DNA from 2 places in the Carnobacterium sp. 17-4 genome. Region 1 is predicted to be linked to the other one. Evidence: a T-box and tRNA genes for the amino acid it is inferred to sense, from the RefSeq annotation. Region 1 holds a T-box; the other holds one or more tRNA genes.
The links. The T-box of region 1 lies ahead of glyQ (glycine--tRNA ligase subunit alpha). A T-box ahead of a tRNA ligase gene usually reads a tRNA of that ligase, here a tRNA-Gly.

Region 1 (11,222 bases):
TTTTAGCTGTTTCATTTAAATTTTCATCTACCAATGTATGAAGGACAATCGCATTATCGGCTTCTGCTTTTTCTAAGATAGATAAAAGGGTGTCTGATCCGCGAATGAAAGGATAGGCTGAAACTTTAATATCTGCATCAGGAAACTGAGTCATAGCAGCTTGTCCAAGTTGACTAGCTGTTCCGCCTACTGAATCGGAGATGATATAAAAATTAATAGTTGATTTTGAAGACATGTTTTTCCTCCTTTTTGTATCTGCTTACTTTATTAATAGTATACAGGAATCATTAACTAAACAAAAATAAATCACTAAAAAAATGTAAAATCAAGAACTTGATTAAGCTGTAGTAAATGCGTTATACTATGTGATGGTAATTGGATCATGTAAAGGAGGCGATCACTTATATGACAGCAGTTGAACAAGCAATTGAAACGTTGAAAGAACACGGATATAAATACACAGATAAACGTGAGAACATGTTATCCGTATTTGCAGCTGAAAATCGATATCTAACCGCAAAAGAAGTGCAACTTGGTTTGAAAGAAAGATACCCTTCTATTAGTTACGATACGATTTATCGAAATATTTATACCTTTGTAGAATTAGAGGTACTTGAAGAAACTGAATTAAATGGAGAAAAAATGTTCCGTTTTGGGTGTAAACACACCGGACACCACCATCATTTTATTTGTACAAATTGCGGAAAAACAAAACAAATCGAAATGTGCCCAATGAATTTCTTTGAAACTCAACTAAATGGGTGCCAGATTGAATCCCATCGATTTGAAATTTTTGGGAAATGTGAAAATTGTTCTTAATAAATGGTCTAAAAAGCAAAAAACTGCTTATTTTTTATTAAAATATGGAAATGTTGTATTGACGTAAAAAAATACATTCGATATAATAAGGAAGGACAGTGTTTAAGAATATAGTAATTTTATTAATGTGTTCTTAAACAACAGTTACTTTTTCAAGCACGGAGGGAGGGAATCTATATGTCAAAAACAGTTCTTAAGAAAAATGAATCTCTTGATGATGCTCTTCGTCGCTTTAAACGTTCCGTTTCAAAAACAGGTACTTTACAAGAAGCTCGTAAACGCGAATTCTATGAAAAACCAAGTGTGAAACGTAAGAAAAAATCTGAAGCTGCTAGAAAACGTAAATTCTAGTAAAAAAAGCTTTTAGAATTGAGGGTGGGAAAGTCTTGTCACTTTTAGAAACCATTAATGACGACATTAAAACTGCGATGAAAGCCAAAGATAAAGAATCTTTAGCTGTTCTACGTATGTTAAAAGCTGCATTGCAAAATGATCAAATCAGCAAAGGTAATGAATTAAGTGAGGATGAAGAGTTAACAGTTCTTTCTCGCGAAATGAAACAACGTCGTGAATCTCTTGCGGAGTTTAAAGATGCTGGTCGAGAAGACCTAGTTGAACAAACTGAAGCAGCCATGAACCTCGTTGGTAACTATTTACCTCAGCAACTTTCTGTAAACGAACTTAAAGCGATTATTCAAGAGGCTATTACTAAAGTAGATGCTAAGTCTATGAAAGATTTTGGAAAAGTTATGGGAGTTGTTGTACCTTTAACAAAAGGTAAAGCAGACGGTAACGAAGTCAATCGATTAGTAAAAGAACTTTTGAATGCATAAAGGATAAGCAATTATCCGTGAAAAAAGATAAAGTTAAGATAATTCTTAACTTTATCTTTTTTTTGCTCTTAAGGTTTAAGATTTGGTCTTCTATCTAAGAAGGAAAGCTTCATTTTAAACAAAAAATGTGCTATTCTTTAAAGTATAGAAAGAAGAAGGAGAGTGTTGTTTGGTTGACTAACTTGACGAATGAAACACGTTTAGTAAATTTGAAAAATGAAAATACTACAGCTATTCTATTTGGTACTCAAGATAAACATTTAACGTTATTAGAAGAGTCAATGGAAGTTATTATTAACAGCCGTGGAAGCCATTTAGAAATTATTGGTTTTGAAGAAAACACAGCTATAGTTGAGGAAATCCTTAATCAATTAGAAGAGTTGATCAAACGCTCCATTCAAGTTGGCCCATCAGATGTGGTCACTGCCATCAAGATGGCTAAAAAGAATACATTGCAATTTTTCATCAGCATGTATGAAGAAGAAATTGGGAAAGATCATGGCGGCAAACCTATACGAGCAAAAACATTTGGTCAACGCCAATATATTCAATCCATTAAAAAAAATGATATTACTTTTGGTGTAGGTCCCGCTGGAACAGGTAAAACCTATTTAGCTGTTTTCATGGCAGTTGCTGCTATGAAAAAAGGGGAAGTGAAAAAAATCATCTTGACTCGTCCGGCTGTTGAAGCAGGCGAAAATCTTGGTTTTTTACCTGGAGATCTAAAAGAAAAAGTCGATCCGTATTTACGTCCAATCTATGATGCTTTGTATAACGTGTTTGGCTTGGAGCACACTACTCGTTTAATGGATCGCAACGTTATCGAGATTGCTCCATTAGCTTATATGCGAGGACGTACGTTGGAAGATGCTTTTGTCATATTGGATGAGGCGCAAAATACGACAAAAGCTCAAATGAAGATGTTCCTGACTCGTCTTGGTTTTGGCTCAAAAATGATTGTAAATGGAGACGTTACTCAGATTGATTTGCCTAGAGGAGCTATCAGTGGATTGGTTCATGCTGAAAAAGTATTGAATAATGTTAAGGGGATTGATTTTGTTCAATTTGACTCGAATGATGTCGTGCGCCATCCAGTAGTTGCTAGTATTATAAATGCTTACAGCGAAGAAAAAACAATGAGTGAAGTCAAAAAAGATGAAATTGAAAAACTGAGCACTGAAAAAAATGAATAGGAAGTGAATGAATGCGAAGAAATTTAATACGCCTTCAGAAAAAAATGGGCAAACTATATATTCCTTCTATTCTTTTGTTTACTTCTGTGGTTTTATTTTTCATCATGTATAGCAATGTTAAACCAACTGCTTTAGACATTGAATTGTTTCAAGTGGCAGAAGATACCATACGTGCCAATGCAACTGTAGAAGATACAGAAAAAACAAAAGAAAACAAAGAAACTGTCGCAGCAACGGTTTCTCCTGTATATACGTATAACCCAGACTTGAAGGCTATCCAAACATCAAAAGTAGAAGTTTTATTTGCTACGATAGATGAAGTGATTCAAGAAACAGATAAAAAATATGAAGCTGATTTAAAAGAAGCTAGAAAAAAAGCTACCGAAGACAAACCTGATATAAGTGCTGAGGAATTATCAGAAATAAAAGTATCTAGATTATCAGAAGATGAAATGTTAAGGTTATTTAAAGAAAAACTAAATAACTTAGACGATGCTACAAAAGAATTTATTGATATGCTTCCAGATTGGGCTGTTTTAGATTTGTTGTCTACGAATGAAGCAACATTAGCAGGAATGAGAGAATCAATTGTTTCTGTGGTATCACAATTCATGACCCATCCTATTAAAAGTGAAGAAGTAAGTGAAATTAAAGTAGAAGCCAATAATAATTTGGATTATTCTGATTTGGACTCAAATAACCAGCGCATCGCAAGTCTGATCATCGATAATGCTATTGTTGAAAATAATACTTACAATGCAAATGCTACTGAGGAAAAGAAAGTTGAAGAAATGGCTAATGTTCCTCCTTCACTGATTTTGCAAGGACAAGTAATCGTTCAAGAAGGCCATGTTGTTGACAGCAACGATATGCATCAACTTGAATTACTAGGTGTGTTAGACAATACTTTTTCAAAACAATCTTTATATGGTCTAATAGTATTGATTTTTACCCAAGCGTTGCTTTTATATTATTTAGGAAAATCTAGAAAAATAGATCGAATAGACCATGGGCGTCAAATTACTTTCTATGCCATCATTATGATAGTCTCGTTATTGCTGATGAAAAGCTTGCAACTGCTTCAAAACTCGGATATCGATTACATCGGTTTACTATATCCAGCTGCGTTAGCTTCAACGTTATTAACAGCATTTGGCTCACGACGTTTTGGAATATTGGCAAATGGATTTACAGCCGCATTTTCTATCTTTATTTTCAGCCCAGATTCAGGCACTAGTTTTAGTATCATATTAGTCCTCTTTTATCTATTGAGCGGTATGATGGGTACAATGATTACGCGTACTAAAATTACCAACCAGTTCTGGTCTAGTTTCATTTGGGTCACTGTATTCAATGCCTTATTTATCAGTTCATTTATTTTATACTTAAATATGCATTTTTGGTCACAACAAGTTTTTCTAATGATTTTCTACGCGCTCTTAAGTGGAATCATCTCTTACTTACTGGCTGTACTTCTATCACCGTATATTGAAGTTTTATTTGAGGAAAATGCCGTATTGACGTTAACTGAATTATCTAACCCGAACAGCCCATTGCTAAAAGAACTGCTGACAAAAGCTCCAGGGACCTATCACCATAGTTTGATGGTAGCGAACTTAAGCGCAAATGCAGTCGGGGCTATTGGAGGAGATTCCTTATTTGCTCGAGTGGCTTGTTACTATCATGATGTTGGAAAATTGCGTCATTCACTCTTTTTTGTAGAAAATTTACCACCTGGGATGGAAAATCCACATGATTTATTAACCCCTTTTGAAAGTAAAGAAATTATTTTTGGACATGTTAGTGAAGGGGTCAAAATGCTTGAAAAAGCTAAAATGCCTCAATCGATTATTGATATCTGTGCTCAGCACCATGGGACAACACTTATGAAATATTTTTATGTTACGGCTAAAGAAAAAGATGAAACCGTACTTGAAAGTGATTTTAGGTATCCGGGGCCAAAACCGCAAACAAAAGAAGCAGCCGTCATCAATATTGCAGATAGTGCCGAGGCAGCTGTAAGGTCGATGTCGCATCCGACTAAAGAATCCATTGAAAAATTCGTTCATAATTTAATTAATGGAAGGATCACAGATGGTCAATTTGATGAATGTTCGATTTCTTTACAAGAATTGAAGATAGTTGAAAAAGCGATTTGTGAAGGATTGAATGGTACTTTCCATTCGAGGATCGAATACCCGACGCTGAATAAGTAATATCAGCTGAGGGGAAAAAAGGAGTGAGATAATACTCATGGAATTAGATTTGTATGATGAAACCAACAAAATTGCTACTGAACAAAAAGAATTAATCCAGTCGTTATTAGAATTTGCTGGAAATCATCTAGAGTTGCCAAAAGATACTGAGATGTCAGTAACGTTTGTTGATAATGAAAATATTCAAAAAATCAATAAGACGTATCGTGGAAAAGATCAACCAACGGACGTCATTAGTTTTGCAATTGAAGATGAAGCAGAAGACGAATTGATGATCAACTTTGATACTTTAGAAGAACCGATGCCAAGAAATATTGGAGATATTATTATTTCTGTTGATAAAACCGCAAGCCAAGCCGATGAATATGGACATTCTTTTGATCGAGAATTAGGATTTTTGGCCTTACATGGGTTCTTGCATTTGAATGGGTACGATCATATGACCCCTGAAGATGAAAAAGAAATGTTTGGATTGCAGAAAGAGATATTAGAAGCCTATGGACTTAAAAGATAAAAAGGAAGTAGTGAAAAACTCTAGATTTTCAGATTCCTTTAAATACGCATTTAAGGGAGTTCTAACGGTATTTCAAGAAGAACGGAATATGCGTTGCCATATTATGATTGGTTCAATAGTCCTATTGTTTTGTGTGTTCCTTAATTTAGCTGTCAATGAATGGTTATGGGTTATTTTCAGTATATTTTTAGTGATCATAATGGAAGTTTGGAATACGGTCATTGAAAACGTGGTTGATTTAGCTGCTGGTGAACAATATCATTCTCTGGCAAAGAAAGCGAAAGATATGGCTGCCGCAGCTGTTCTAATGACAGCAGGATTTTCCGTTGTGGTAGCAGCGATTATTATATTACCTAAATTATGGCAAATACTATTTTAAAGGGGATCAACATTTATGCACACTACAGAACAAAAAGTCGAAGAATTAATTCAAAAAGCAACGGACATGCTAGATAAAGCTTATGTTCCTTATTCCAATTTTCCAGTTGGAGCAGCTCTTTTAACGAAAGAGGGAGAAGTATTTTCAGGATGTAATATTGAGAACGCCTCTTTTGGTTTAACCAATTGTGCTGAGCGTACAGCAATTTTTAAAGCAGTTTCTGAAGGAAAAAAAGAGTTTGATTATTTGGTGGTTACCGGTGATACAGATGGACCTATCTCACCTTGTGGGGCTTGCAGACAAGTACTAGCAGAATTTTGTGGTCCAGATATGCCTGTCTTATTAACGAACAATAAAGGAAATAAACAGATAACAACGGTTGGCGAATTGCTGCCCGGAGCTTTTAAATCGGAGGATATGGTTTAATGAAAAATACAAATGAGCACAAATCAGGTTTTGTTTCTATAGTAGGACGTCCAAATGTTGGTAAATCAACGTTGTTAAATAGAATTGTAGGGCAAAAAATAGCAATCATGAGTGATAAAGCTCAAACAACAAGAAATAAAATTCAAGGGATCTACACGACTCCAGAATCACAAATCGTATTTATTGATACTCCTGGTATTCATAAACCGAAACATCGTCTAGGGGATTTCATGGTGAATTCAGCTTTTAGTGCTTTTAGAGAAGTTGATGTGATTTTATTTATGGTAAATATTACAGAAAAACGTGGCCCTGGAGATAACTTTATTATGGAAAAACTAAAAACAGTAAAAAGTCCCGTGTTTTTAGTATTGAATAAAATTGATAAAATACATCCAGATCAATTGCTGCCGATTATCGAAGACTACCGTTCACTAGTAGATTTTGCACAAGTTATTCCAATTTCAGCCTCTGAAGGAAATAATGTAGATACATTATTAGAGGAAATCACAAAATATCTACCTACTGGACCTCAATTCTACCCAGAAGATCAAGTGACCGATCATCCCGAATACTTTATTGTTTCTGAATTGATTCGTGAGAAAGTATTAGAGTTGACTAGAGAAGAAGTTCCTCATTCTGTGGCGGTAGTAGTAGAGAGTATGCAACGCAATGAACTGGGGAAAGTTCAAGTTCATGCAGCGATCATCGTAGAACGTTCAAGTCAAAAAGGTATTATTATTGGCAAGGGCGGAAAAATGCTGAAAGATATTGGTATCCGTGCGAGAAGAGATATCGAAGTATTGCTGGGAGACAAAATTTACCTTGATCTTTGGGTAAAAGTTCAAAAAGATTGGCGCGATCGTCAAATAAATTTACAAGACTATGGTTACCGCAAAGATGATTATTAATTAGCACTAACCAACTAAAAAAACAAACCATATTTTTATGGTTTGTTTTTTTAAGCGGAGATTGTATCTCGTAGGAGGATTCTAAATGGCTCAAGTAGAAGAAGTAGAAGGCATTGTGCTATCTGTGCGAAATCATCGCGAAAACGATCAATTAGTTAAATTATTTACTAATCGCTTTGGCAAGAGAATGTTTTTTGTTAAAGGAACCAGAAAGCAAAAGAACAAACTTAGAACTGCGGTGTTGCCATTTACGAAAGCGACGTATATTGCGGACATTCGTGACACTGGGCTTTGTTTTATAAGAGATGCAAAAGAAGTTGATCAGTATAAAAGTATGCAAACCGATATTTTCTTAAATGCTTATGCAACGTATATTTTGAATTTAGCAGATGCAGCTTTAGATGATGGAATTGTGGATAGTACGTTATTTCATAAGATAGACCGGTGTTTAACCGAAATCGATGAAGAAACGGATCCTGAGATTGTCGTGAATATATTTGAAATACAGATTCTTCCATACTTTGGTGTTTCGCCCGAATTAAGAGGCTGTCGGGTATGCGGGAATACTGAGGGACCTTTTGATTACTCAGGCAGTTATGGTGGCCTACTATGCCAAAATCATTGGCATTTAGATCGTCACCGTTACCATGCAAGCAGAAGAGCGATTCATTTTATTCGTTTGTTTTCAGTGGTCTCGTTGGATCAGTTAGGTGCTATTACAGTTAAAGAGGAAACAAAGCGAGAGATCAGGACGTTGATTGACCTCATCTATGAAGAGTCTGTCGGAATAAAGTTGAAAAGTAAAAAATTTATCGATCAAATGTATACTTGGGGTAACCTCCTAATAGATAAGAGAGTTCCTCCGAATGAAACACCAGACGAGAATGAAAAGTAAATATTGACAATAGTCAATATTACAGGTTAATATAGTAATAAGTGAATAACCAGCGATGAAAGAAAAGAGTAAAAATTTTCCCTCTATTTAAGAGCGAACTTGGGATAGTGAAAGCCAAGTATAGACAAAGTTTTGAAAGGCCTTCTGGAGCTGATTACAAAAAGAGATGCTAGTTTTTTATAAGCTAGAATTAGGGTGGAACCGCGATTGTACTATCGTCCCTATGCTGATCCTGATCAGCATAGGGACTTTTTTTGTATTATTTTTTAGTTACCCATTAGGATTTGAAATGAAAAGGAGAATGCCGAATGAAAGAAAATAGTTTAACGTTTCAAGAAATCATTTTGACTTTACAAAAATATTGGTCTGATCAAGGGTGTCTATTGCTCCAATCCTATGACACAGAAAAAGGTGCAGGAACGATGAGTCCTTATACGTTTTTACGTGCTATTGGACCTGAACCATGGAATGCAGCTTATGTAGAGCCTTCAAGACGTCCAGCAGATGGCCGTTATGGTGAAAATCCAAACCGTTTATTCCAACATCATCAATTTCAAGTCGTTATGAAACCTTCACCGGATAACATCCAAGAACTTTATTTAGAAAGCCTTCGCTTATTAGGCATTGATCCTTTAGAACACGATATTCGTTTTGTGGAAGACAACTGGGAAAATCCTTCTATGGGATGTGCAGGTTTAGGTTGGGAAGTTTGGTTAGATGGAATGGAAATCACTCAATTTACGTATTTCCAACAGGTTGGTGGGTTAGAATGCAATCCTGTAACCAGTGAGATCACATTTGGTTTAGAACGTTTAGCTTCTTACATTCAAGATGTCGACAGTGTTTATGACATTGAATGGACAAAAGGCGTGAAATATGGCGAAATCTTTATTCAACCTGAATACGAGCATTCAAAATACGCTTTTGAAAATAGCAATCAAGAAATGCTTCTAATGTTATTTAATGAATATGAAAAAGAAGCTACTACCCAAATTGAAGCAGGCCTGGTTCACCCAGCCTATGATTATGTTTTAAAATGTAGTCACACCTTTAATTTATTAGACGCAAGAGGGGCCGTTTCAGTTACAGAACGTGCCGGTTATCTGGCTCGTATTCGTAAAATGGCTCGTTCAATTGCAAAAGCTTTCGTTACAGAACGTGAAAAATTAGGATTCCCTTTGCTTCAAGGTCAATCTATCGAAAATAAGGAGGCAAAGTAATATGACTAAAAATCTGTTGTTAGAAATCGGTTTAGAAGAAGTTCCAGCTCATATCGTTACTCCGAGCAGCAAACAATTAACACAAAAAGTAGCTGCCTTTTTAAAAGAAAATAGGTTAGCACACGGAGAAGTGATTCCTTTTTCAACGCCTCGTCGTCTAGCGGTCATTGTGAAGGATATCGCCGAAAAACAAGAAGACATTGAAGAATCTGTAAAAGGCCCTGCTAAAAAAATAGCTCAAGATGCTGAAGGAAATTGGAGTAAAGCAGCTATTGGATTTGCGCGAGGACAAGGGGCAACGACAGAGGACATTTATTTCAAATCAATCAAAGACGTTGAATATGTTTATGTAGATAAATTTATTTCAGGTAAAACCGTTAAAGATATTTTAGTTGGTTTAGATGAAGTAATCACATCTATGACTTTCCCCGTAAGTATGCATTGGGGAAGCCACTCATTTAAATACATCCGCCCATTTCATTGGTTGACTGCGATGTTGGATGAAGAAGTGATTCCTTTTGAAATCTTGGATGTTCAAACAGCAAATACCTCACGCGGACACCGTTTTTTAGGACAAGATGTCACTTTTGCTAGTGCATTAGACTATGAAAAAACGTTAGAAAACGTTTATGTAATTGCGGACAGTGCCAAACGTAAACAAATGATCGTTAGTCAAATTGAAGAGTTGATGGAAGCAAATCAATGGTCTGTTACATTTGATGAAAAATTACTAGAAGAAGTAAACAATTTGATTGAATACCCAACTGCTTTTTATGGCTCATTTGATAAAAAATACCTCGATTTACCAGAAGAAGTATTGATTACATCGATGAAAGACCATCAGCGTTATTTTGGAGTGAAAGACGGCGAAGGAATTATTTTACCTTACTTTATCTCTGTTCGTAATGGAAATGCTGAACACATTGAGACAGTTGCAAAGGGAAATGAAAAAGTATTGACTGCCCGCTTAGATGATGGTCAATTTTTCTTTGAAGAAGACCAAAAATTAACGATCGCTTCTTGTGTAGATCGTTTAAAACAAGTAACTTTTCATGAAAAAATCGGTTCAATCTATGAAAAAATGAACCGAGTACAAGCTATTGCTCAATTAATTGGGAAACAAGTTGGCTTAACGACGACTGAGTTAACTGATTTAAATCGTGCCTCTGAAATTTATAAATTTGATTTGGTAACCAATATGGTAGGAGAATTCCCTGAATTACAAGGAATCATGGGTGAAAAGTATGCCTTGATGCAAGGTGAGAATCCAACTGTAGCTGCTGCTATCAGAGAACACTACATGCCAATCTCAAGTGAAGGAGAACTTCCACAATCGTCTGTCGGAGCAGTATTAGCTATTGCCGATAAATTGGAAAGTGTCTTGAGTTTCTTCGCAGTCGGAATGATTCCAACTGGATCTAATGATCCATATGCCTTGAGACGTCAGACATACGGTATTGTTCGCATTATTGAATCAAAAAATTGGGTTTTCCCTATGGATTCACTTAAAGAAGGCATTTTAGCTGCTCCAGTCATCAATCAGAGCGCTTTGATTGAAGGTTACCAATCAAGTACTGCACAAGTCATTGATTTCATTAAAGCTCGTGTACGACAATTATTGATGGCAGAGAGCATTCGCCATGATGTTATCGATGCGGCTTTAAATTCTCGCCAAGAAAATGTGCTGAAATTGATCGAAGCAAGTCGAATCATCAATGGTCATTTATCAGATGCTATTTTTAAATCAACCATCGAAGCGTTGACGCGTGTCTTAAATCTAGCTGATAAAGGGAAAGAACTACTTGCTCAAGAGCAAGCA
Region 2 (11,222 bases), 640 kb from region 1:
CTTTATCTTATTTATTAATAGGTACACTTTATGCTGGTCAATATAGTTCATTTAATTTTATCCGTTTTCTCCTATTATATAGTTTTACTTTTTTAAACCACTTATTAGGAAATTTTTTATTTAAAACCATCAAATCACCTTTTTCATTTAATCATATTCCATTTCTTATATTTGAGGTATTAAATCTACTGCTCATCTATTACTTTGCTTACAACATCCATTACTTAGTAGGATTATTATGTTTCTTCTATAGCTTAGTGATTCACTTGCAATTTTATCTCGTTAAACAAGGTTATTCGTGGCTGATGCTATTTTTTTCTAGTGTATTTAAGGGTGGTATATTAACCTATCTAAGTTTTTTTGTTCAAGCAAATTTTATCCCTAATACACTTTTTTATTGGAGTATTCCCTTAATATTAATGGTCTTTTTAGTTGAACTAGGAAAACTTCAATTAAACTATACAAGAATTAATGGACAGTTAAACGAACACAATCCAAATAATCTTTTTTTAGACCACAAACACTTTCAACGTATCGTTTTATATTTACTCATTCTGATTTATGTAGTCAGTTTTATCCTTTTTATTCCTACTTTCAAGAGTCTATCGTTTATCTTTATATTTACTTTACCTTTTACTATTAAGGTGGTTCAATTGTCTTTTTCTACAAAAGAATCGATTTCAGCTAAATTAACGCAAAGAACCTTGCAACTCTGTTCCATTGCTTTTTTCATCTCATTTAGTATAATGCTCTTTATTTATACTTTTTGAGGCTATTCTCTTAAAGGTATCACTCGCATGGCGAGGATACCTTTTTACTTGTTTATACAATAGAAAAAAGGATAAGAGAAATTTCCTCTTATCCTTTTTATTCAGCTTTTTTTTATGACCCGTACGGGAATCGAACCCGTGATACCGCCGTGAAAGGGCGGTGTCTTAACCGCTTGACCAACGGGCCAGTCTAAATTTTAGTACAATGGGCCTAAATGGACTCGAACCATCGACCTCACGCTTATCAGGCGTGCGCTCTAACCAGCTGAGCTATAGGCCCAAAAAAAAAGCGGGTGACGAGAATCGAACTCGCATCAACAGCTTGGAAGGCTGTGGTTTTACCACTAAACTACACCCGCATTAAAAAAGTGGCCCGGGACAGAATCGAACTGCCGACACCTTGAGCTTCAATCAAGTGCTCTACCAACTGAGCTACCGGGCCAAGTATTAAATTAAACGGTCTCGACGGGAATCGAACCCGCGATCTTCTGCGTGACAGGCAGACATGTTAACCCCTACACCACGAGACCTTTTTTACATTTAAAACTATCTTTAAAAAAAGATAAATTGCGGGGACAGGACTTGAACCTGTGACCTTCGGGTTATGAGCCCGACGAGCTGCCAACTGCTCCACCCCGCGATAATATAAATGAATCATTTTTAAAAAAGGAGGATAAGAGATTCGAACTCTTGCGTGCTTTTACACACCTGACGGTTTTCAAGACCGTTCCCTTCAGCCGGACTTGGGTAATCCTCCATAATGGCACAAGGTTATTTTAATCTTTATTGATTAATGGACCTTGTAGGACTCGAACCTACGACCGGACGGTTATGAGCCGTCTGCTCTAACCAACTGAGCTAAAGGTCCAAGATCTTTAAAAAAATAATAGCGGCGAAGGGGATCGAACCCCCGACCTCCCGGGTATGAACCGGACGCTCTAGCCAGCTGAGCTACACCGCCATAATAATAAGGTAATAAGATGAAATTTTTTAAAAAGTGGAGCCTAGCGGGATCGAACCGCTGACCTCCTGCGTGCAAGGCAGGCGCTCTCCCAGCTGAGCTAAGGCCCCAAAATTTCAATCGGGAAGACAGGATTCGAACCTGCGACCCCTTGGTCCCAAACCAAGTGCTCTACCAAGCTGAGCTACTTCCCGTTACTGAGTTATTCTCTTTTTCAAAAGAAATGCACCCAAGAGGACTTGAACCTCTAACCCCTTGATTCGTAGTCAAGTACTCTATCCAATTGAGCTATGGGTGCAAATGGTGCCGAGGGCCGGAATCGAACCGGCACGGTGATCACTCACCGCAGGATTTTAAGTCCTGTGCGTCTACCTGTTCCGCCACCCCGGCATTAGAACAGCTGTTCATTCTTGCGAATGACCTCACTAGTTGAACTAGTAAGCGAAAGACGGGATTCGAACCCGCGACCCCCACCTTGGCAAGGTGATGTTCTACCACTGAACTACTTTCGCAAAAAAATGCCGGCTAAAGGAGTTGAACCCTCGACCCTCTGATTACAAATCAGATGCTCTACCAACTGAGCTAAGCCGGCTAAAGTGGTACTTCACTAATCATTCAACTAAAAAATGGTGCGGGTGAAGGGACTTGAACCCCCACGTCTCGCGACGCTAGATCCTAAATCTAGTGCGTCTGCCAATTCCGCCACACCCGCAATAAGTCTGGCATAACTAACCCTGCTTGAATGATTAGTTATGAGTCATGCAGGATTCGAACCTGCGACCCTCTGATTAAAAGTCAGATGCTCTACCAACTGAGCTAATGACTCATGGTGGAGGTTGACGGGATCGAACCGCCGACCCTCTGCTTGTAAGGCAGATGCTCTCCCAGCTGAGCTAAACCTCCATGGGAATAAAAAAATAATTGAATTTGCGTGGCAACGTCCTACTCTCACAAAGGGAAACCCTTCACTACCATCGGCGCTAAGAAGCTTAACTTCTGTGTTCGGCATGGGAACAGGTGTGACCTTCTTGCCATCATCACCACACAATTTCAATCGAAAGTCCGTTGGACTCTCAAAACTGGATAAAGTTTAAAGTGTAATTCGTTTGCTTACCTTCGTACACCGGGTATTGCTTTGGTTAAGTCCTCGACCGATTAGTATTGGTCCGCTCCGTATATCGCTATACTTCCACTTCCAACCTATCTACCTGATCATCTCTCAGGGGTCTTACTCACTTACGTGATGGGAAATCTCATCTTGAGGGGGGCTTCACGCTTAGATGCTTTCAGCGTTTATCCCGTCCACACATAGCTACCCAGCAATGCCCTTGGCAGAACAACTGGTACACCAGAGGTGTGTCCATCCCGGTCCTCTCGTACTAAGGACAGCTCCTCTCAAATTTCCTACGCCCGCGACGGATAGGGACCGAACTGTCTCACGACGTTCTGAACCCAGCTCGCGTACCGCTTTAATGGGCGAACAGCCCAACCCTTGGGACCGACTACAGCCCCAGGATGCGATGAGCCGACATCGAGGTGCCAAACCTCCCCGTCGATGTGGACTCTTGGGGGAGATAAGCCTGTTATCCCCAGGGTAGCTTTTATCCGTTGAGCGATGGCCCTTCCATGCGGAACCACCGGATCACTAAGCCCGACTTTCGTCCCTGCTCGACTTGTAGGTCTCGCAGTCAAGCTCCCTTATGCCTTTACACTCTGCGAATGATTTCCAACCATTCTGAGGGAACCTTTGGGCGCCTCCGTTACTCTTTAGGAGGCGACCGCCCCAGTCAAACTGCCCGTCAGACACTGTCTCCCAGCCCGATAAGGGCTGTGGGTTAGAGTGGTCATACAGCAAGGGTAGTATCCCACCAACGCCTCCACCAAGACTGGCGTCCTGGCTTCAATGGCTCCTACCTATCCTGTACAAGCTGTACAAACACTCAATATCAAACTGCAGTAAAGCTCCATGGGGTCTTTCCGTCCTGTCGCGGGTAACCTGCATCTTCACAGGTACTATAATTTCACCGAGTCTCTCGTTGAGACAGTGCCCAGATCGTTACGCCTTTCGTGCGGGTCGGAACTTACCCGACAAGGAATTTCGCTACCTTAGGACCGTTATAGTTACGGCCGCCGTTTACTGGGGCTTCAATTCTGAGCTTCGCCCGAGAGCTAACCCATCCTCTTAACCTTCCAGCACCGGGCAGGCGTCAGCCCCTATACGTCATCTTACGATTTTGCAGAGACCTGTGTTTTTGATAAACAGTCGCCTGGGCCTATTCACTGCGGCTGACCAATTGGTCAGCACCCCTTCTCCCGAAGTTACGGGGTCATTTTGCCGAGTTCCTTAACGAGAGTTCTCTCGCACACCTTAGGATTCTCTCCTCGACTACCTGTGTCGGTTTGCGGTACGGGCAGTTTGTTTCTAACTAGAAGCTTTTCTTGACAGTGTGACATCGGGAACTTCGGTACTTAATTTCCCTCCCCATCACAACTTGTTCTTATAGAAGCAAGCATTTGACTCACTTCAAAACTTGTTGCTTGGACGCGCATATCCAACAGCGCGTATTCCTTAGCCTACTGTGTCCCTCCATTGTTCAAACAAAACAAACTGGTACAGGAATCTCAACCTGTTGTCCATCGTCTACGCCATTCGGCCTCGACTTAGGTCCCGACTAACCCTGGGAGGACGAGCCTTCCCCAGGAAACCTTAGTCATTCGGTGGACGGGATTCTCACCCGTCTTTCGCTACTCATACCGGCATTCTCACTTCTAAGCGCTCCACTAGTCCTCACGATCTAGCTTCAACGCCCTTAGAACGCTCTCCTACCATAGAACCAATGGTTCTATCCACAGCTTCGGTGTTATGTTTAGCCCCGGTAAATTTTCGGCGCAGGGTCACTCGACTAGTGAGCTATTACGCACTCTTTAAATGATGGCTGCTTCTGAGCCAACATCCTAGTTGTCTAAGCAACTCCACATCCTTTTCCACTTAACATAAACTTTGGGACCTTAGCTGGTGGTCTGGGCTGTTTCCCTTTCGACTACGGATCTTATCACTCGCAGTCTGACTCCCGGATATAAATCAATGGCATTCGGAGTTTATCTGAATTCGGTAACCCGAGAAGGGCCCCTAGTCCAAACAGTTGCTCTACCTCCATGATTCTAATTCCGAGGCTAGCCCTAAAGCTATTTCGGAGAGAACCAGCTATCTCCAAGTTCGATTGGAATTTCTCCGCTACCCACACCTCATCCCCGCATTTTTCAACATACGTGGGTTCGGTCCTCCAGTGCGTATTACCGCACCTTCAACCTGGACATGGGTAGATCACTTGGTTTCGGGTCTACGACCACATACTCATTCGCCCTATTCAGACTCGCTTTCGCTGCGGCTCCGTCTCATCAACTTAACCTCGCATGGGATCGTAACTCGCCGGTTCATTCTACAAAAGGCACGCTATCACCCATTAACGGGCTTTAACTATTTGTAGGCACACGGTTTCAGGGGCTATTTCACTCCTCTTCCGAGGTTCTTTTCACCTTTCCCTCACGGTACTGGTTCACTATCGGTCACTAGGGAGTATTTAGCCTTGGGAGATGGTCCTCCCGGATTCCGACGGAATTTCTCGTGTTCCGCCGTACTCAGGATACTGATCAGAGTGAAATGGGTTTCGATTACAGGGCTTTTACCTTCTTCGGCGGACCTTTCCAGGTCGCTTCTTCTACCAATCTCATTTATGACTCTATGTGTTCAGTCCTACAACCCCAGAAAGCAAGCTTTCTGGTTTGGGCTATTCCCGTTTCGCTCGCCGCTACTCAGGGAATCGATTTTTCTTTCTCTTCCTGCAGGTACTTAGATGTTTCAGTTCTCTGCGTCTACCTCTACTGACCTATGTATTCAGTCAGTAGTAACATCCTATCAAAGATGCTGGGTTCCCCCATTCGGAAATCTTTGGATCAAAGCTCACTTACAGCTCCCCAAAGCATATCGGCGTTAGTCCCGTCCTTCATCGGCTCCTAGTGCCAAGGCATTCACCGTGCGCCCTTATTAACTTAACCTATGGTTAACAGTTAATTTTTAAACCTCATCTTTCGATGAGAACCTTAAAAAAACTCATTTTTAAAACTTTTCGGTGTGTTTCTGGTTTGTTACTTGAATTACACTTTTTAACTTTATCCAGTTTTCAAAGAACAACGTCTTGCAGCAACCAAAGTTGCGTTTTTTGAGAAGATTAGACCTCTCAAAACTAAACAAAGTAAGTACGAATGTGTGGGTTTCCGTTATATTCCTTAGAAAGGAGGTGATCCAGCCGCACCTTCCGATACGGCTACCTTGTTACGACTTCACCCCAATTATCTGTCCCACCTTAGGCGGCTGGCTCCCAAAAGGGTTACCTCACCGACTTCGGGTGTTACAAACTCTCGTGGTGTGACGGGCGGTGTGTACAAGACCCGGGAACGTATTCACCGCGGCGTGCTGATCCGCGATTACTAGCGATTCCGGCTTCATGTAGGCGAGTTGCAGCCTACAATCCGAACTGAGAATGGCTTTAAGAGATTAGCTTGGCCTCGCGACCTTGCGACTCGTTGTACCATCCATTGTAGCACGTGTGTAGCCCAGGTCATAAGGGGCATGATGATTTGACGTCATCCCCACCTTCCTCCGGTTTATCACCGGCAGTCTCACTAGAGTGCCCAACTGAATGCTGGCAACTAATAATAGGGGTTGCGCTCGTTGCGGGACTTAACCCAACATCTCACGACACGAGCTGACGACAACCATGCACCACCTGTCACTTTGTCCCCGAAGGGAAAGCCCTATCTCTAGGGTGGTCAAAGGATGTCAAGACCTGGTAAGGTTCTTCGCGTTGCTTCGAATTAAACCACATGCTCCACCGCTTGTGCGGGTCCCCGTCAATTCCTTTGAGTTTCAACCTTGCGGTCGTACTCCCCAGGCGGAGTGCTTAATGCGTTAGCTGCAGCACTGAAGGGCGGAAACCCTCCAACACTTAGCACTCATCGTTTACGGCGTGGACTACCAGGGTATCTAATCCTGTTTGCTCCCCACGCTTTCGAGCCTCAGCGTCAGTTACAGACCAGAGAGTCGCCTTCGCCACTGGTGTTCCTCCACATATCTACGCATTTCACCGCTACACGTGGAATTCCACTCTCCTCTTCTGCACTCAAGTTCTCCAGTTTCCAATGACCTTCCCCGGTTGAGCCGGGGGCTTTCACATCAGACTTAAAGAACCGCCTGCGCTCGCTTTACGCCCAATAAATCCGGACAACGCTTGCCACCTACGTATTACCGCGGCTGCTGGCACGTAGTTAGCCGTGGCTTTCTGGTTAGATACCGTCAGGGGATGAGCAGTTACTCTCATCCTTGTTCTTCTCTAACAACAGAGTTTTACGATCCGAAAACCTTCTTCACTCACGCGGCATTGCTCCGTCAGACTTTCGTCCATTGCGGAAGATTCCCTACTGCTGCCTCCCGTAGGAGTCTGGGCCGTGTCTCAGTCCCAGTGTGGCCGATCACCCTCTCAGGTCGGCTACGTATCATCGCCTTGGTGAGCCATTACCTCACCAACTAGCTAATACGCCGCGGGTCCATCCATAAGCGGTAGCCGAAGCCACCTTTTTTCCATTCGCCAGGAGGCGATTAGAAGTATGCGGTATTAGCATCCGTTTCCGAATGTTATCCCCCACTTATGGGCAGGTTACCCACGTGTTACTCACCCGTCCGCCACTCTTTGACTTCGGTGGGTGCAAGCACCCGGTGAAATCAAAGCGTTCGACTTGCATGTATTAGGCATGCCGCCAGCGTTCGTCCTGAGCCAGGATCAAACTCTCATATAAAATGATGCTTGAAGCTCATATTGATTGCTAGCGAATAATTATTCACTAATTTTGTTACTGTTGACTTAGCACTGCTAAGTCACCCTCACATTTGGTTCGTCTTACTTTGTTTAGTTTTCAAAGGTCTAAAGCGTGTTGCCTCGTTTCTGACAACTTCTAAATTATAGCAGTTGTTTTTCAACTTGTCAACAAGTTTTTTAAATAAATATTTTTTAATTGAATATTTATCCATTTGCCAGCTCAGTGTTCCCATGAGGACTTCAATAGATTAACATATTTATTTACGTTTTGTCAACATTATTTTTACAATAATATTTCCATCTATTTCGGTGTATCACTTATCTCTCTTAGCGACATCAATTACTATAACAAGTTTTTCGATACTGGTCAATAAAAAGATTTTGTTTTTTTTGTTTTTTTTAAAAAAGCGTATATTTTACCACTTTTTTGCATTTAAATTTGTATTACTTACTAATGAAACGAACAAAAGGACTGTTTCAAAAAAAGCCCTTCCTATTATCGTTCGCTTTTCCAAAATTACTTTAGTTGATATTGGTATAAGTTAAAGTCATTTATTTGTTCTCCCGCATTGAAATCTTCTTTACAATCGATCAATTCAAAGCTTTCATTACGGTACATTCGGTTTAAAAATTCATTTCCAGCAATACAATCTAGTCTGAGAGCTCTTTTTTGTTCTTTTTCAGCATAATCTTTAGCTGCATTGATCATCAGCTGTGGAATTCCCATACCAGCTTTGTCTCTCTTTATATTCAAACGGTGAAGGTAATAAAATTTATTTCCTTGATCCGTTCCCCATAAAGCAGCATCCCACTCACTTTGGTGATCCCACATTATGAACATTCCAACTAACTCATTATCTAAAGCTCCGTAGAATACTTCTCCTCTATCAATGGCACTCGCTGTATCATGATTATCATTACCTTCTAATATACCATTCCATTGTAACGATCCTTTAGCTTTTAACCATAGAGCTGTTTCTTTAAGTAACAGCTCTATCATTTCAAGATGTTCTGCTTTTGCTTGGTTTAATGTAAAATTTCTGCTCATTTTATTCCCCTTTCTTCTATATAGAGAGAAGTTTTTAACCATATTTTTGTTATTAAATACAGTACTACAAAAATTGTCGACTAACAATGACTTTTCACACTACTATTTCTAAAAAAAAGCCTAAACACCTTTTTTCTATCACTACGATAAGAAAAAGAGGTGTAAAGACTTTTGAAGTGTGTTGTTATTTCGGTACATCTAAATTATAGTCGTGCGTTTAATTCTTTACCTAATTCTTCAAATCCTGGTTTTCCTAGCAAAGCAAACATATTTTTCTTATATGCTTCTACACCTGGTTGGTCAAATGGATTTACACCATTTAAGTAACCTGATAGGCCGATTGCGATTTCAAAGAAGTACATCATGTAACCTAATGTATATGCATCTTGTTGAGGAATCGTTAAGATCATGTTAGGCACATCTCCGTCAGTATGAGCTAAAAGAGTTCCTTGGAAAGCTTTAGTATTTACGTAATCAATACCTTTCCCTTCCAAATAGCCTAATCCGTCTAAATCTTCTTCAGTAGCTGGGATAGCAATATCAAATTTTGGTTTATCTACTTTAATAACTGTTTCAAAGATATTACGTTGTCCTTCTTGGATGTATTGCCCCATTGAATGTAAATCAGTAGAGAAGTTTACGCTTGAAGGATAGATTCCTTTTTGGTCTTTACCTTCTGATTCTCCAGCCAATTGTTTCCACCACTCTGAGAAATATTGCAATGATGGCTCGTAGTTAACTAAAATTTCTGTATCTTTTCCTTTACGGTAGAAGACATTACGCAATACAGCGTATTGATATGCTTCATTTTCTTCGATTTTATCACTAGAGAATGCAACTGACGCATCTGCAGCACCTTTCATCAATTGATCAATGTCTGCTCCACTAGCTGCAATTGGCAATAAACCTACTGCTGTTAATACAGAAAAACGTCCGCCAACATCATCAGGAATGATAAATGATTCATAGCCTTGTGCATTTGCTTCTTGTTTCAAAGCTCCACGTTCTTTATCTGTGGTAGCATAAATACGTGCTTTAGCTTCATCTGCACCATATTTTTTTTCTAACAATCCTTTAAATACTCTAAAAGCAATAGCTGGTTCTGTAGTTGTACCAGATTTAGAAATAATATTTACTGAAAAATCACGGTCTCCGATTACTTGAATCAAATCGTGTAGATAGCTTGAACTAATACTGTTTCCAGCGAAAAGAACTTGTGGTGCTTTGCGAGTTTCTTTATCAAGTAAATTAACAAAAGAATGATTTAAGAAATCAATTGCAGCTTTTGAACCTAAGTAAGATCCTCCAATTCCGATGACAACCAGAATTTCTGAATCGCTTTGGATTTTTTTAGCCGCTTCTTTGATACGAGCAAACTCTTCTTTATCATAATTTTTTGGCAAATCGATCCAACCTAGGTACTCGCTACCTGCCCCAGTTCCTTTGCGTAACATTTCATCAGCAGTTGTAACCTGTTGTTGTAAGTTCGCGATTTCATGTGGTTGTACAAATTTCTCAACATTTGAATAATCAAATTTAATATGACCCACGTAAACCCCTCCAATTAATTGTCTTAAAGAATAAAAAAGCTATTCTCATACTCCTTAACTTTAGTTGTTTTAATAAAAAAAAGCAAGGAAAAAACGGCATTCCTCGAATGAGAAATGCCGTTACAGATAAACTTATTTAAATTGCGGAACTCCAGATATTTCCCATTTTTCTAATGTTTTTGTTAGCTCATCAGAATTCAACCAGGTTAGCGAGTTATCGCCGCTTTCAGTTAGAAGTCTATAATCAGCTTCTTCATCATAAAGTTCAAAAACAAATAAAGGGATACGGTTGTCATTAACTACTGCATTTGTCAGTTCATATAAATTTAAATCAGTTGCTTTAATAGGTAAAATTGTTTTTAGCGTCTCTAATATAGTAGCTAATCCTGTTTTAACATCACTGATTTCGGTGGTAGGGAATGAATGCATTTCAGCTTCTACTTCCACTAAAAAAACATACTTTCCTCCTGGTCCTTTTGCCATTATAGTTCCAGCTACCCATCTTTTCTCTGTCATTAGTTTACACCTCTAGCTATAGTTTTTAGCTCATTTGTTTTGTTTACAGTAGATTAATAGTCTCTTTAATACACTATTCTATTTTTTTCATCTTCTTTAGCTTCTTCAATCCATTTTGGCATTGACTCTTTTATTGTAGCAAAACCTAACTTTCCGACTTTTTCATGATGCTGCCTTCTCTTCTTAGGATGGTATTGAAATGTCGTATTTTCCTCTAACGTTCTTAGAGATAAACTGATTTTTTTCGTATATTCATCAATGTCTAATACCATCACTTCAATTTCATTTCCCACTGTTAAAACTTCATTTAAGTCTTTAACAAAACCATGTTTGCATTCCGAGATATGGATAAGCCCTTGTGTTTCATCATCAAGTGAAACAAACGCTCCATAAGGTTGAATTCCAGTAATTTTGCCTTTAATGACCATGCCAATTTTATACTTCATCCTATCACCTCGCTTATCCATTTCAAGAGTATTTTTATTTATATTTTTATTTTAGCAT

Region 2: it encodes a tRNA-Gly, which carries the amino acid that the T-box ahead of glyQ (glycine--tRNA ligase subunit alpha) is inferred to sense. The anticodon was not compared.

The regions. Positions count from the first base shown of each region.
Region 1 is NC_015391.1:1,193,030-1,204,251, forward strand. Features, by position in the region: gene CAR_RS05780 (pyruvate, water dikinase regulatory protein) at 1-235, opposite strand, end outside; gene CAR_RS05785 (Fur family transcriptional regulator) at 397-819, shown strand; gene rpsU (30S ribosomal protein S21) at 997-1,170, shown strand; gene CAR_RS05795 (GatB/YqeY domain-containing protein) at 1,206-1,652, shown strand; gene CAR_RS05800 (PhoH family protein) at 1,835-2,845, shown strand; gene CAR_RS05805 (HD family phosphohydrolase) at 2,857-5,061, shown strand; gene ybeY (rRNA maturation RNase YbeY) at 5,099-5,575, shown strand; gene CAR_RS05815 (diacylglycerol kinase family protein) at 5,586-5,954, shown strand; gene CAR_RS05820 (cytidine deaminase) at 5,970-6,380, shown strand; gene era (GTPase Era) at 6,380-7,288, shown strand; gene recO (DNA repair protein RecO) at 7,374-8,183, shown strand; T-box leader at 8,230-8,409, shown strand; gene glyQ (glycine--tRNA ligase subunit alpha) at 8,492-9,403, shown strand; gene glyS (glycine--tRNA ligase subunit beta) at 9,405-11,222, shown strand, end outside.
Region 2 is NC_015391.1:548,138-559,359, reverse strand. Features, by position in the region: tRNA gene CAR_RS02810 (tRNA-Glu) at 886-957, opposite strand; tRNA gene CAR_RS02805 (tRNA-Ile) at 977-1,050, opposite strand; tRNA gene CAR_RS02800 (tRNA-Gly) at 1,059-1,129, opposite strand; tRNA gene CAR_RS02795 (tRNA-Phe) at 1,140-1,212, opposite strand; tRNA gene CAR_RS02790 (tRNA-Asp) at 1,228-1,300, opposite strand; tRNA gene CAR_RS02785 (tRNA-Met) at 1,338-1,410, opposite strand; tRNA gene CAR_RS02780 (tRNA-Ser) at 1,438-1,527, opposite strand; tRNA gene CAR_RS02775 (tRNA-Ile) at 1,565-1,638, opposite strand; tRNA gene CAR_RS02770 (tRNA-Met) at 1,658-1,731, opposite strand; tRNA gene CAR_RS02765 (tRNA-Ala) at 1,769-1,841, opposite strand; tRNA gene CAR_RS02760 (tRNA-Pro) at 1,852-1,925, opposite strand; tRNA gene CAR_RS02755 (tRNA-Arg) at 1,956-2,029, opposite strand; tRNA gene CAR_RS02750 (tRNA-Leu) at 2,033-2,121, opposite strand; tRNA gene CAR_RS02745 (tRNA-Gly) at 2,172-2,243, opposite strand; tRNA gene CAR_RS02740 (tRNA-Thr) at 2,251-2,323, opposite strand; tRNA gene CAR_RS02735 (tRNA-Leu) at 2,359-2,443, opposite strand; tRNA gene CAR_RS02730 (tRNA-Lys) at 2,485-2,557, opposite strand; tRNA gene CAR_RS02725 (tRNA-Val) at 2,559-2,634, opposite strand; rRNA gene rrf (5S ribosomal RNA) at 2,661-2,776, opposite strand; rRNA gene CAR_RS02715 (23S ribosomal RNA) at 2,867-5,787, opposite strand; rRNA gene CAR_RS02710 (16S ribosomal RNA) at 6,023-7,584, opposite strand; gene CAR_RS02705 (GNAT family N-acetyltransferase) at 8,122-8,652, opposite strand; gene CAR_RS02700 (glucose-6-phosphate isomerase) at 8,856-10,202, opposite strand; gene CAR_RS02695 (hypothetical protein) at 10,335-10,718, opposite strand; gene yugI (S1 domain-containing post-transcriptional regulator GSP13) at 10,784-11,164, opposite strand.